Regions from separate parts of the Micromonospora sp. NPDC047793 genome, predicted to be linked through region 1. Evidence: riboswitches for the same ligand, from Rfam matches in the RefSeq annotation. Region 1 holds a riboswitch; the other holds the start of a gene.
The links. Region 1 has a riboswitch for cobalamin ahead of metE (5-methyltetrahydropteroyltriglutamate--homocysteine S-methyltransferase). Riboswitches for the same ligand answer to the same signal wherever they lie in the genome.
Positions count from the first base shown of each region.

Region 2: linked by a shared signal. The riboswitch ahead of ABZ738_RS16640 (peptidase) and the one ahead of metE (5-methyltetrahydropteroyltriglutamate--homocysteine S-methyltransferase) in region 1 are both predicted to bind cobalamin.

Region 1 covers NZ_JBEYSG010000015.1:29,328-36,837, forward strand. The annotation lists gene ABZ738_RS24615 (ABC transporter ATP-binding protein) at 1-396, opposite strand, end outside; gene ABZ738_RS24620 (ABC transporter substrate-binding protein) at 393-1,379, opposite strand; gene ABZ738_RS24625 (iron ABC transporter permease) at 1,404-2,492, opposite strand; cobalamin riboswitch at 2,659-2,878, shown strand; gene metE (5-methyltetrahydropteroyltriglutamate--homocysteine S-methyltransferase) at 2,998-5,295, shown strand; gene ABZ738_RS24635 (AI-2E family transporter) at 5,373-6,659, opposite strand; gene ABZ738_RS24640 (hypothetical protein) at 6,897-7,510, shown strand, end outside.
Region 2 covers NZ_JBEYSG010000007.1:132,945-140,454, forward strand. The annotation lists gene ABZ738_RS16625 (Crp/Fnr family transcriptional regulator) at 1-170, shown strand, start outside; gene ABZ738_RS16630 (hypothetical protein) at 263-1,570, opposite strand; gene ABZ738_RS16635 (DUF4240 domain-containing protein) at 1,946-2,485, opposite strand; cobalamin riboswitch at 2,589-2,718, shown strand; gene ABZ738_RS16640 (peptidase) at 2,815-3,870, shown strand; gene ABZ738_RS16645 (hypothetical protein) at 3,911-4,399, shown strand; cobalamin riboswitch at 4,525-4,594, shown strand; gene ABZ738_RS16650 (prenyltransferase/squalene oxidase repeat-containing protein) at 4,741-6,189, shown strand; gene ABZ738_RS16655 (hypothetical protein) at 6,186-7,130, shown strand; gene ABZ738_RS16660 (CbiQ family ECF transporter T component) at 7,123-7,510, shown strand, end outside.

The sequences.
Region 1 (7,510 bases):
CCCGCTCAGGTGCGTGGCACCGACCCGGCTCAGGCAGCGGGCGGCGATCTCGTGGTCGGCCCGACCGGTCCGCTGGAACGTCGACAGGTGCGGCCCCCGGCCGAGCAGCACCAGCTCCGCCACGGTCAGGGCGGTCTCCCCGCCGCTCTCCTGCACGACCACGGCCAGCCGCCGCGCGGCCTCCCGGGCGGGCAGGGCGACCAACGCGTCGCCGTCCACCACGACCTGCCCGGTCCGGCTGCGCAGGGCGCCGTAGAGCAACCGCAGCAGCGTGGTCTTGCCGCTGCCGTTGGGCCCGATCAGGCCGAGGACCCGACCCGGCCGGGCGGTCACGCTGACCCCGTCGATGACCGGATTCGCGCCGTAGCGCCACGTGACGTCGGTGGCCTCGATCACGAGCCGTTCCCGAAGCGCTGCACGATCCGCTCCAGACCGTCGATGGACAACGGCGTCGGCGGCTCGGTGAAGTTGAACAACTGGGTCATGACCTGGCCGTTGCGGACCGCGTTGAGCTGCTGCGCGCCCGGCAGCCCGGTGAGCCCCTGCTCGACCGCGCGGGGGTCGCCGTCGCCGTAGAGCAGGATCAGCACGTCCGGGTTGCGGCCGAGCAGTTCCTCGACGGTGACCTCGAAGACCCGCTCCTTGACGTCGCCGAAGACGTTGCGGAAACCGGCGGCCGTCAACTGCGGGTGGGCCATGCTGCCGGTGCCGTACGCGTACGTGGTGCCGCCGCCGACGGTCGGATAGAGCACCGCCGCGGTGCGTCCGGACCCGCTGCCCGCCTCGGCCTGGACCTTCGTCATCCGGTCCTGGAGCGCGGTGACCGCAGTCGACGCCTCGGTCTGGCGGCCGAACACCCGGCCGTACGTCTCCATCTGCCGGTAGATGTCGTCGAAACTCGGCACGGCGGTGCTGTCCGGGCACATCGCCGGCTCCTCCAGCAGCGGGATGTCCACCGCCGCGAGGGTGTCGCGGGAGAGGTTGTCGACCTCGCCGAGGACCAGGTCGGGCTCCTGGCTGATCACCACCTCCTTGGAGATCTGGAGGTGGCCGCTGGTGTCGGTCTTGTCGGTCAGCAACGGGATGCGGTCCAGCTCGCCCTGGGTCGCCGCGTCGTAGTACTCCTTCGGGTACTGCCCCGCCCGCGCGGTGACCCGGTCCAGCACGCCGAGCGCGTGCAGGTACGGCACGGCGGCGCTCTTGAGCAGCACGATCCGCTGCGGAGGGGCGTCGAAGGTGACGTCCACGCCGCAGTTGGTCACGGTGACCGGGTAGCCGGGGGCGGCGTCGGTCGGTCCGTCGGCGCCGCCGCCGCACCCGGCGACGAGCAGCACGCACGCGGAGGCGGCGGCGGTGGCGAGGCGGCGAGCCTTCAACATCGGTTCTCCTTGACGGACGGGCGTTCAGGCGCCGGAGGCGTGCAGACGACGGATCAGGACCAGCAGGAAGGGGGCACCGAGCAGGGAGGTGATGATGCCGATCGGGATCTCCTGCGGTGCCAGCAGCACCCGGGCCAGCACGTCGGCCCAGACCAGGAGGATCGCCCCGAGCAGCGCGGCCACCGGCACCACCCGGACGTGCGGTGCGCCGACGATGCGGCGGGCCAGGTGCGGCACGACCAGGCCGACGAAACCGATGCTGCCGGCGGCGGAGACCAGAATGCCGACGCTGAGCGAGACCAGCACGAGCAGCCGGAGGCGGAACCGGTCCGGCGAGACGCCCAGGGTGTGCGCGGTCTCGTCGCCGATGGCCAGCACGTCGAGCCGCCGTCCGACGACGGTCAGGTATCCGATGGTGCCGATCAGCACCACGGCGGCGATCAGCAGCAGGGCGTTCCAGCGGGCCAGGCCCAGCGACCCGAGGAGCCAGAACATCACCGACCGGGCACCCTCGGCGGATCCGGAGGCGAAGATCAGGAAGCTGGTGGTGGCGTACAGCGCGTACCCGACGGCGACGCCGGCCAGCAGCAGCCGGATGGAGGTGACCCGGCCGCCGCTGCGCGCGATCAGGAAGACCAGCAGCGAGGCGCCGAGCGCGCCGACGAACGCGCTGGTGGAGAGCGCGTACTGGCCGAAGCCGGCGCCGGCGCCGAAGAGGATCGCGGCGGCCGCGCCGCTGGAGGCGCCGGAGTTGATCCCCAGCAGGTACGGGTCGGCGAGCACGTTGCGGACCATGGCCTGCAAGGCCACGCCGCAGACCGCCAGCCCGGCGCCGACCAGCATGCCGAGCAGGACCCGGGGCAGTCGGACCTGCCAGACGATCGCCTGCTGCGGTCCGGTCCAGCTCACCTCGCCCGGCACGCCGACGAGCTGGTGCCCGATGATCCGGGCCACCGTGAGCGGCGGGATGCCGATCGCCCCGGCCCCGACCGCGACCAGGCCGGTCAGGACCAGGCCGAGGGTCAGCGCGAGCAGCCAGAGGCCGGTCCGGCGGCGCTGCGCCGCCACACCGAGCACGTCCGTCGGGCTCGTCGGCAGGGTGGTGACGCTCACCGCTCTCCCACGCAAAGTCGTTGTTCTTGCCAAGTCTTTGCAAAAAGCTAACACCAAGATCACGCCAGCGGAAGCCGGATGAGTCGTTGTTCACGCTCCGCTCGACCCCGTGTCGCCGTGCGGACATCACACCCGCGCGCCGGTCGTCACGCGTGATCCGGACGCTAGGATCCGAGACGGTACTGGTTCGCCCCGGCCGTCCGGTCGAGGCGTCGTAAGAGGGAACCCGGTGTGAGTCCGGGACTGCCCCGCAGCGGTGAGTGGGAACGACCGCCGTCACACGCACTGGACGCCCTGTCGGGTCCGGGAAGCGACGGCCAGTAGGAGACCGGCCCAGCCGGTCGCGCCCACGAGTCCGAAGACCTGCCCGTGCCGCGTGCGCAGCCGCGCACGCCGCCGTCGGCCTCGCGGGAGGGCCCGGGCGAGGTCGGTCGTCGCACCGTGCCCTCCCCAGCCTTCCCCGGAGCCGTACCGCCGGACCTCGAGGGAAGGGAACCCTGGCGACATGACCACTCCGTTCGGCACGAGCACCGTGCTCGGCTATCCGCGCATCGGCCCGCGCCGTGAACTCAAGACCGCAGTCGAGGGCTACTGGGCCGGCCGCATCGACGAGCCGACCCTGCGGGCCACCGCCGCGCAGGTACGCGAGGAGACCTGGCGTACGTTGCACGACGCCGGCCTGTCCGCCGTACCGTCCAACACGTTCTCGCTCTACGACCACGTGCTCGACGCGGCCGTCACGGTCGACGCCGTACCCGACCGGTTCCGCCGGCTCGGCCTCGGTGAGCTGGACACCTACTTCGCCATGGCACGCGGCACCGCCCAGGAGCCGCCGCTGGAGATGACGAAGTGGTTCGACACCAACTACCACTACCTGGTGCCCGAGATCGGCCCGGACACCGCCTTCGCCGCCCGGGCCGACACGCCCCTGACCGAGTACGGGCGGGCGCGGGCGCTCGGCATCACCACCCGTCCGGTGCTGGTCGGCCCGGCCACCCTGCTGCTGCTCGCCAAGCCCACCGCCGACGCGCCGGACGGGTTCCGCCCGTTCGACCGGCTGGACGACCTCGTCGACGTCTACGCCGACCTGCTGACCGCGCTCGCCGACGTCGGGGTGCCGTGGGTGCAGCTCGACGAACCGGCGTACGTCGGCGACCGGTCCGACGCCGAGATCCGCGCCCTCAGCGCCGCCTACGCCCGCCTCGGCGCGCTGACCCACCGGCCCCGCCTGTTCGTCGCCGCCTACTTCGGCGAACTCGGCGATGCGCTGCCCGCCTTGCTGGACACGCCGATCGAGGCGATCGGGTTGGACCTGGTCGCCGGACCGGGTGACCTGGACCGGCTCGCCGGCCACGGCGCGCTGCCGGGCCGGACCGTGGTCGCCGGGCTGGTCGACGGCCGCAACGTGTGGCGGACCGACCTGCGGGCCGCTGCGGCTGTCGGCGCCACCCTCACCGGGCTCGCCGACACCGTCGCGGTGTCCACCTCCTGCTCGCTGCTGCACGTGCCGGTGGACCTGGCCGCCGAGACCGAGCTGGACCCCCGGCTACGGGACCGGTTGGCGTTCGCCCGTCAGAAGGTCGACGAGGTGGTCGCGCTCGGTCGGGTGCTGCGCGACGGGGTGGGCGAGCTGCCCGCCGCGCCTGCGCCGGTGCCGGCACAGTGGCGCGACGACGCGGTCCGTGCCCGCCTGGAGGCCCTGCGGCCCGAGCACACCCGACGCGGCCCGTACCCGCAGCGCGCCGAGGCCCAGCGCCGACGCCTCGGGCTGCCCGCGCTGGCGACCACCACCATCGGGTCGTTCCCGCAGACCGAGGCGTTGCGCCGGGCCCGGGCCGAGCACCGGGCCGGTCGCCTGGACGCGGCCGGCTACGCCGAGCGGATGCGGGCCGAGATCGCCGAGGTGGTGGCCGAACAGGAACGCCTCGGGCTGGACGTGCTGGTGCACGGCGAGCCGGAGCGCAACGACATGGTGCAGTACTTCGCCGAACACCTCGACGGCTTCGCCGCCACCGCCCACGGCTGGGTCCAGTCGTACGGCTCCCGGTGCGTACGCCCGCCGATCCTGTACGGCGACGTGACCCGGCGCGCACCGATCACGGTGACCTGGTCCCGGTACGCCCAGTCCCTCACCGACCGGCCGGTCAAGGGCATGCTCACCGGTCCGGTGACCATCCTGGCCTGGTCGTTCGTCCGGGTGGACCAGCCGCTGGCGGAGACCGCCCGGCAGGTCGCCCTGGCCCTGCGTGACGAGGCGCGGGACCTGGAGGCGGCGGGCATCCGGATCATCCAGGTCGACGAGCCCGCCCTGCGGGAACTGCTGCCACCGCGCCGCCGGGACCACGCCGGCTACCTGGACTGGTCGGTGGCGGCGTTCCGACTGGCGACCAGCGGCGTCGCCGACGCCACGGCGATCCACACCCACCTGTGCTACTCGGAGTTCGGCGAGGTGCTGCCCGCGATCGACGCCCTGGACGCCGACGTGACCAGCATCGAGGCGTCCCGTTCCCGGATGGAGATCCTCGACGACCTGGCCACCGTCGGCTACACCCGGGGCATCGGGCCGGGTGTCTACGACATCCACTCGCCCCGGGTGCCCGACGGCGCCGAGGTGGTCACCGCGCTGCGCCGGGCGGCGGCGGTCGTCGGGCCGGACCGGCTCTGGGTCAACCCCGACTGCGGGCTCAAGACCCGGGGCTACGACGAGGTCCGTCCGGCCCTGACCGCCCTGGTCCGGGCCGCCGCCTCGGTCCGCGCCGAACTGGCCGCCGACGGGCCGACGCCCGCGCCGAGCGACGCCTGACCCGTGGTGCCCGCCGGTGGGAGCCGCCCACCGGCGGGCGCCGCCGACGGACCGCACACCCGAGAGGACCGGAAGGGTCAGGGTGCGGTGGCCTTGACCACGACCGCCTCCGGGGGCGGTGGCTGCTCGGCCGGCGGGAGGCGTCGGGCCAGCCGCCGGACCGCGGTGTTGAGCACGGCGATCAGCGGTACGGCGATGAGCGCGCCGAAGATGCCGTCGAGCACCACACCGGCGGTGACCGCCAGCACCACGGGCAGCGGGTGCAGCGCCACCGCCTTGCCCATGATCCACGGCTGGAGGACGTTCCCCTCGACCTGCTGCACCACGATCACCGCGCCGAGGATGAACAGCGCGGTGACCCAGCCGCCGTCCACCAGGGCGACCAGCACCGCCACCGCGCCGGAGAGCGTGGCACCGACGATCGGGATGAACGCGCCGAGGAAGACCAGCGCGGCCAGGGCGAAGGCGAACGGCACGTCGAACAGCACCAGCGCGATACCGATGCCCACCGCGTCGATGAACGCCACCAGCACGGTGGCCCGCACGTAGGCGACCAGGGTCTGCCACGAGGCCCTGCCCGCGTCGTCGAGGCGCCAGCGGGCGGGGGCCGGGAACATCCCCACGATGAACCGCCAGATGCGCTGGCCGTCGCGGAGGAAGAAGAACATGGCGAAGAGGACCAGCAGCGCACCGGTGAAGATCTCCACCACCGTGCCGGCGGTGGAGAGCGCGCCGGTGGTCAGCGCCTGGGTGTTCTCGTTGATCCAGTTCTGCCCGGCCTGGATGTACTGGTTCAACGTGCCGTCGGAGAGGTTCAGCGGCCCGTCGCGCAGCCAGTTCTGGATCTGACCGATGCCGTCGGCCGCGTTGCGGCTGAGGTCGGGCAGGCCGGTGACGAACTCGCTGACCACCATGGTCAGCGTGCCGACCACGGCGGCCAGTCCACCGATCAGCACCACGGCGGTGGCCAGCGAACGGGGGAAGCGGGCCCGCAGCAGCCAGCCGACGGCGGGTGCCAGCAGTGCGGAGAGCAGCAGCGCCACCAGCAGGGGCACGATCACGACGCGGATGGTGCCCATGAACCGCAGCATCGCCCAGCCGACGATGCCGATGACGATGATCCGCCACGACCAGGCGGCGGCGATCCGCAACGAGTGCGGCACCCCGGCGTCGTCCCGGCTGATCGTCGAGGGATGGCCGTCCTCGCCGTCGTTGCCGGCGCGGGGCTCGGGGATGGGCCGGGCGAACTCCTCCGCACGGTCGGCCTGCCGGGTACGGTCCCGGTCCCTGGCCGCGCGTACCGACTCGCGTCCCCCGTCGTACGCCCGGCGCAGTCGGTGCCGCAGCTGCTCGAACCGGCTCAAGGGAACCCCCAGGTGAAGATCGGTCGGTACACCGTAACGGGTCGGGCCACACGCCGGCACGGTGACCAGCGGCCAGGCCGGAAACGACCGGACCGCCGCCGATCTTCGCCGGTGACGTCGGGTCGCTTCAGCCCTATCCTGGCGCTTCGTGCCCGGGTGTCCGGCCGACGCCGCCCCGGCTCGCGGGTGGGTCCCTCCGGACGCCGAGGGCTCCATCTGCCACGAGGAGGTTCCCGGGTGAGAAGGTTCGCGGTACTCGTCACCGCGGTGACGGCGGCCACGGCGGTCGCCGTACCGGCGCAGGCGCAGTCGACGTCGACCCCGACGGCGGTCACCCTCAAGCCGCCGCTGAGCGGCCTGGTCGACCGGGCCGAGCCGGCCACCGGTGCGTACGCGCCGGTGGTGGACAGCTTCGTCATCCGGGTCAACTGGAGCGACCTGCAACCGCAGCAGCAGGCCGGCACCGACCACGGCGGTGCGCTCGACACCACCGCGATCGACCAGGCGGTCACCGCCGCGAACGCGGCCGGGATGCACGCCCGGCTGCGGGTGGTCGGCGGCATCCACGCCCCGGACTGGGCGAAGACGTTGGGCGGTGCCAGCCCGATCCCGTGGTACACCAGCGGCAGCCTGGCCGGCACGATCGGTGCGTTCTGGACCAGCGAGTACGGAACGGCCTACCAGAACCTCCAGGACCGACTGGCCGCCCGCTACGACGACGAGCCCCGGATCCGGGACGTGGTGATCGCCCGCTGCACCACCGAGTTCGCCGAGCCGTACATCCGGCAGACCGGGCAGCTCCACCTGAACCGGCCCGGCCTGGAGGCGGCCGGCTACACCGGGGCGGCCGA
Region 2 (7,510 bases), on a different contig from region 1:
CGACCCGCTCCCGGGTCGGACTGTTCCTGCAACGCTTCACCGATCGCGGGATGATCCGGAGAGCACCGTGCGGTTCCCTCCACGCCGATCCGCGCCTGATCGTCGACTACCTGATGGAACGGATGGGCCTGGGGCCGGGCCGGCTGGCTCGTCCCGACGCCGTGGCGTGACCGCTGCGTGCCCTGCGCCACCCGCAACGCCGCCGACTCCCACCTGCGACCACGTCGGCCGCAGGCGGGAGTCGGGGGAGACGACCGAGGGGTCACTGTTGGCCGCTCGGTTCCACGACCTTCTGCGTCGTGGTGCTCGGGGTGGCTGCGCGGGCCTGCTCCCGGGCCGACCGGACGTCGTGCCGGCGACGTCGCTCCCGGGCACCCCGATAGAGGCTGCGTCCCCAGAGCAGCAGCCCGCCGCCGTCGAGCAGGAAGCTGATCACCGCGATGGTGACGAAGTCAAACGACCCCATCATGGAGTCCTGGCCGGAGACGAAGAGCAGGAACTGGTAGATGAAGCCCCACAGCAGCGGGATCCCGACGAAGATCAGGGTGAGCAGGGCCATCAGGCGCCCGCCGATCCACGCCAGGGCGTACCAGCGCACGACGCGCATCTCCCGCCGGGGCAGGCCGGACTGGTCCACCCGGGGTGCGCGCCGCACCATCCGCGCGACCAGGTTGCGCAGGTAGTCCTCGGTGTCGGACATCAGGTTCCGGCAACCGAGCGCGGTGGCGACGATGTAGTAGCCGTCGGTCCGCAGGAACAGGAAGGTCTGCCAGATGATCCGGACCAGGTACGTGAAGAGCAGTGCCGTGAGCAGCAGCGCGCCCCACTCCGGCAGTTGCAGGTAGCCCTGCCGGCCCGCCCAGAGGGCGAAGACGAAGGACGAGGCGAGCACACCGTCCACCAGGGTCCCGGCGATGAACGCGACGAAGCGCTGCCGCTTCGGCGCCATCCAGATCGTGCTCATGTCGGTCTGGACCACCAGGATGTACATCTGGTTGCCGATGACGAGCCGCGACGGTACGCCCGCCGCCCGCGCCGCGACCATGTGCGCGGCCTCGTGGATCGCGACCCCGACCAGGGTGAGGATGAACGTCGCCCAGGTCAGCGCCGCGAAGTGGATGGGGAACAGCAGCGTCTCGCCGGGCGTGGGCAGCAGGTCGGGATCGTCGGCGGCGAGATACACGCCGCCCGCGATGACCAGGACGCAGAGCAGCAGCACGGGGAGGCTGACCATGCGGCGGGCCACCGTCGGGCTGAGCCAGTTCAGGCTCCAGCTGCGCCGGGGGCGGGACGTCGCGGCCGGGGCGGGGGCCGGGGTGGGGCCGGGTGCGGCGGCCTCGCCGTCGACCTCGACGAAGCCCTCGTCGCCCAGCGCGTCCAGGAAGTCGGTGATGTCGGGCGTCTCGGAGTACTTCTGCTCGTACTGGCGGACCGCCTCGCCCACCGAGTTGCCGGCGGCCAGCGAGTGGAGCAGATCCAGCCCTTCGGCGGGGATCGACAGGAATACCTGCCGCTCGACATCGCCGATGATGACGGTGTCGCCCTCCGTGCGGTGGTCGAACGGGCGCACTCGGACAAGTGTGTCTGGTGGGTAGCCGGCCATGGTCAGTCGTCCTTTTCGCTCATCTCATGCGGATCGATGAAGGCCGGCACCCGGAGTTGCCGTCCGGGTGCCGGCCTTCAGGTGGCGTGTCACCGTCAGGAGACGACACACGCAGCGGCGACAGCGCTGGTCTTCACCGACTCCAGCCGGCGAACCGTGAGCTTCTTCATGAAAATCACCTCCCTCGCGACTCGGGAACCACTACGGTGCCGGTCGCGGGAGAGATCGTCTGCTCACTTATGTGCATACGCCGATAGCGTGTGTGTGGCATTGAGCGAATCGAACCGAACATACATCACAAGCGACGCCGGTCCGGGGGTGTCCTGGTCGTGCCCACGGGAGCTACGCGTCGGCCCAGCCGGCCGGATTGCTGCACGACTCCCGGCTGATCCCCGAGCCGGTCTCCGGCCAGTCACCGAACCGCTCGTGATGCAGGTGGGAGAAGAGGTAGCAGAAGCCCTCGCAGCCGGCGTCGGGCACCGCCGTCGCCGGATTCGCCCGGACGGCCTCGTAGAACTCCCGGCCCAACGCCACGATGTGGCCGCGCGCGTACAGGAAGCCGTCGTCGGAACCGTCGGTGATCTCGTGGATGTCGGCGCGGTCGATGTCGTACAGCTTGCGCTCGATCACCCGGTCGAGGGCGACCAACTCCGCGCGGGACAGGTCGGCGGAGAGCCGGCGCAGCTCGTCGAGGAAGGGGTCGAGCCACGGGTCCATGGCGTACCCGTCGTCGTGCGCCGGATCGCGGTCGATCAGGGCGCGACGCAGGGCCGCCGGCTCCGGCCCCAACCCGGCCCACGCCTGCTCCACCAGCGCCCAGAAGCGGTCCTCCTCCTCGGCCGTCGGCAGCGTCGGGGGGACGGCAAGATCACTGTTCGTCATGGCCGGACGATAGCGGCGAGCACCGACATCGGGAGTCGGCGTGACGCACGGCGTGCGACCGGTCGCACATTGACAGCGACGGCGAGGGCCGATCAGACTGGCCCGACAATTCCACAGCCGCGGTCACGTGTGGGGGAAGTCCGGTCGAAGTCCGGCGCTGGCCCGCAACGGTGGGCCGCCGGGGGTAACCCCGGTGGCGAGCCCGAATACCTGCCGTACCCGCGCTCCTGCACCTCACCCGTCGTGGCCCACGGGTCGGAGGCCGGCCAGCCACGTCCTGACGGGCGGGCCGGGTTTCTGACGACCGCCGGGCCGGAAAGGCGCGCCCGATGGTCGTCCGCCTGAGCCGGCACCGCCCGCTCACCCTGCTCTGCGGCGTGCTCGCCGCCCTCACCCTGACCCTGACTCTCACCGGTCCGGCGATCGCCGCCCCCGTCCAGGTGGGCGGCGTCCGCTCGGACGCAGCCGCCGGTTGGCTGGCTCGGCAACTGGTCGACGGGGAACGATTCGAGACCGTCTTCGACGGCGTCGCGTACCCGGACCAGGGGTTGACCCTCGACGCGGTCTTCGCCTTCGCCGCCGCCGGTGTCGCCGACGACTTCGGCGCGTCGGCGCTGGCCTGGGTCACCCAGCCGGACGTCCGCGACGGCTATGTCGGCGACGGCACCACCGAGGCGTACGCGGGCGCGACCGCCAAGCTCGCCCTCGCCGTCGCGGTACGCGGCGGCGACCCGACCGACGTCGGCGGGGTGGACCTCGTCACCCGGCTGCGCGGGTTGCAGGCGCCCGACGGCCGCTTCACCGACCGGTCGGCGTGGGGTGACTACAGCAACGCGTTCAGCCAGTCCTTCGCGATCCTCGCGTTGCGCCGGACCGTGGCGGGCGTGCCCCCGTCGGCCGCCGCGTGGCTGGTCGGCACCCGGTGCCCGGACGGCGGCTACCCGGTGCTGCCGGCGCAGCCGGTCTGCGACTCCGACGTGGACGCCACCGCCCTGACGGCGCAGGCGCTGCGGGCCGCCGGACGACACTCCGACGCCGCCGCGGCACTGCGCTGGCTGGTGTCGGTGCAGCGGGTCGACGGCGGGTTCGTCAACGCCGACGGGATCGCCAACGCCAACAGCACCGGACTGGCGGCGCAGGCCCTGCGCGACGGCGGCCGACCGCTGGCCTGGCTGCGGGCCCGGATCTTCCTGACCGGGTTGCAGGTCGGCTGCGCCGCGCCGACGGCCGACCGGGGCGCCGTCGACTTCGACGGCGGGGCCTTCGACCCGGGCACCGCCACCCGCGCCACCGCCCAGGCCGTCCTCGGTGTCACCGGCACCGGGTACGCACGGCTCTCGTCCGTCGGCGCCGCCACCGGCGCACCCACCCTGCCCTGCCTCTGATCACCCACCGATTCCCGTTCCCTGAGGCGAAGGAGTGCCCATGTCCCATGTCCAGAGTCCCGCCCGCCGGTGGTTCGCCGGCCTGCTGGCCGCGGCCGTCGTCGCACTCGGCCTGATCGCCGTCGAACCGTCGCCGCGCGCCGCCCACGCCGCCGCCTGCACCGGCACGACCGGGGTCACCGTCGTGGTCGACTACGGCCCGCTCGGCGGTGGCGTCCAGGTGGCGTGCGCGCTCGGCGACCCGGCCACCGGGCTGGCCGCGCTCCAGGGAGCCGGCTACACGGTGACCGGGACGCAACGATGGGGTCTGGCGTTCATCTGCCGGATCAACGGCCAGCCGACCTCCGCCACCGAGCCCTGCGTCAACACCCCGCCGGCCAGCGCGTACTGGTCCTACTGGCACGCCTCCGGCAGCGGCGCCGCCTGGACCTACAGCACGCTGGGGGCGACCAGCTACAACCCGGCGCCGGGAACGGTCGAGGGATGGTCCTTCGGCACCGGCACCGCACCCAGCATTACCGCCCCCTGACCTGCGGGTTGCCTGACGGGCCGCGCGCCCGCCGGGTGTCGACGCCGTCTGGCGCCGTAGGGCGACCGGGCGGTACGGTGTCGACACCCGGCCTGCCGGGCCACAACTGAATGCGTCCCGTTCGGGGGGAAGCCGGTCGAAGCCGGCGCTGACCCGCAACCGTGTGCGAGCTCTGTCTCGCGAGCCGGAATGCCCCGAACAGGACGAGCGGCTTCCACTGTCGAGGTCTACAGGGTGGGGTCCGGGTAGCCGACTTTCGGCATCTCGTCGCGACCACGTGTACGGGATGCCGCCGGTGCCTTCCGGAGCTTTCACCGACCGCTCTGCGAAAGGCACCCCTCATGCTTTCCTGCTCGCTCCGGCGCGTCGGCGCCGGACTCGGCGCCGCGACCGCCACCGCGCTCGCCGTCGTCGTCGCCACACCGCTGGGCGGGGTGGCCGCACCGACCGCGACCCACACCGCCGCCGCCGGCGACGCCGCGCGCTGGCTCGCCGGCGAGTACGCCGACGGAGTCCTGCCCGGCCCGTTCGGCGGTGCCGACTGGGGCCTCACCATCGACGGCGTGCTCGCCCTCGCGGCCACCGGCGTCGACGCGTCGACCCGGCAGGCGGCGACCGCACAGATCGCCGCGAACGTGCGCTCCTACAACAGCTACGACGACTGGGGCATCGAGGGCTTCACCGACGGCGGGGCCACCGCCAAGCTGCTCTACGCCGCCTCCGCCGCCGGTGGTGACCCGACCGACTTCGGCGGCTGGGACCTGCGGGCGGAGACCCTGTCACTAGTCTCCGGCGCGGACACCGGCCACCAGCACGGCCGGATCACCAGCCGCACCACCGAGGCGTCCGGCCAGGACCCGTCCAACACCTTCGACCAGAGCTTCGCCCTCCTCGGGCTGGCCCGCAGCGGTGGCGCACCGCAGGAGACGGCCGACTTCCTGGTCCGGCAGCAGTGCGTGGCCGGCGGCTTCCGGCTCTATCCCGACGCGGACGGCGCACCGTCGCCGAGTTGCGACGCACAGGGCAACGCCACGCTCGACGTCGACTCCACCGCGATGGCCGTCCAGGCGCTGCTGGCCAGCGGGGCCGACGGCGCGGACGACGCCGCCCAGCGCGGTGCCCAGTGGCTGGCGGCACAGCAACGCGCCGACGGGTCGTTCGGCGGGTCGGGGCCGACCAGCGGCGCGAACTCCAACAGCACCGGCCTCGCCGGGCAGGCCCTGGCCGCTGCGGGGCGGGACAGCGAAGCGAAGCGGGCCGCCGAGGCGTTGGCGGCACTCCAGCTCACCACGGGCAACGGCGGTGTCGCCGCGGCCGAGGCCGGTGCCATCGCCTACAACACCGACGCGTTGACCGAGGCGGTCGGCGCGGGCATCACCGACAACCTCCGGGACCAGTGGCGTCGGGCCACCGCCCAGGCGCTGCTCGGCCTGGCCCAGGTGCCGCTCGGGCGGATCGGTCTCGACCCGCCGCCCACCGGCGGCCCCACCCCGTCGGCCAGCGCGTCGCCCACGCCCACCGGCTCACCGACGCCGACCGCGTCACCGACGCCGAGTTCGCCACCGACACCGACCGCCCCGCCCACCGCCAGCGCGACGCCGAGTCTGTCCCCGAGTGACACGCCGTCCACGCCGGTCGCCACACCGACCGTGAGCACCAGCCCGGTCGCGGGCGGCCCGGGACGCCTGCCGACCACCGGCGCGGCCATCGGCGCGTACGTGCTCACCGCGCTGCTGCTCGTCGGCGGGGGAGCGGTGCTGCTGGTGCTGGGCCGCCGGCGGGCCACATGAGCCGCCGTGCTATGCGCGCGGCACTGGTGCTCGCGCTGGCCGGCGCGAGCACGGCCGTCGGGGCGGTTCCGGCACAGGCCGCCGGCCGTGCCGGCCACTGTCCCGACGCCAACGGGGTGACCGTGGTCGTCGACTTCAAGGAACTCGGCGGTGGGGTGGTGGTCCGCTGCGCCCCGGGCGACCAGGCCACCGGTCTGGCGGCGTTGAAGAACGCCGGGTTCCAGATCGCCGGCACCCTGCGCTGGGGCGAGGGTTTCATCTGCCGCATCGAGGGCAAACCCTCGACCGCCACGGAGAAGTGCGTCGATACCCCGCCGGCCAGCGCCTACTGGTCGTACTGGCACGCGCCGGACGGGGGTTCGTGGGCGTACAGCGACCGGGGGGTCCTCAACCGCAAGCCACCGGCGGGCAGCTTCGAAGGCTGGTCGTTCTCCTTCAACCGTAGCGCCGACAACGCGCCCCGGCCTGCGGTGGCACCGAACCGGCCGGCACCACCCCCGCGCACCACACCTGCGGCACCGCCGCCGCCCCGCACCTCGGCACCGGCCTCGCCACCACCCGCACCAGCCCCGCCACCGCCGGGCGCCCCGCCGCCCGTGGTCCCGCCGCCGGCGGCAGGCGCACCCGGGGCGCCGGGCGTCGGCGCCCCGACCGGTGTGGGCGGTACGCCCGCCGCCCCGGCCCCGGTCGCGCCGACCGGCGATGCCTCCGGCCCGCCGCCGGAGGTGCCGCCGACGACAGGCGGCGTCCCGCCGCTGGGTGCCGCGCCCGCGCCACCGACCGACCCCACGGGATCGCTCCCGCCGGTCGAGGTCACCGGGGCCCGGGACGGCGACGGCCTGCCGCTGGGCACCCTGGCCGGCGTGTTCCTGCTGGTCGCGTTGGTCGGCGGAGGTGTCCTCGCGGCCCGTCGTCGGCGTACCGCCGAACCGGATGACTGATCGGGCCGTCGTCGACAGCGGCCCACACGCCCGGGTGCCGGTGCCGTCCAGGGCCCGGTCCGCCGGGACCGGCCGGTTGCCGCGCAGCCTGCACCCGGGCGCGTGGTGGTGCTGGGCGCTCGGACTGGCGACGGCAGCCAGCCACACCACGAATCCGCTGCCGCTGGCGATGATCGTCGCCGCGGCCGCGCTGGTGGTGGTCCGCCGTCGCGGCGACGCCCCCTGGGCGCTGGCGTTCCGGATGTACCTGGTGCTCGGTGCGGTGATCGTGGCGATGCGGGTGCTGTTCCGGCTCGTCTTCGGTGGTGGCCAGGGCGACCATGTCCTGCTCCACCTGCCGGAGATCCCGCTGCCCGCCTGGGCGGCCGGTATCCGGCTGT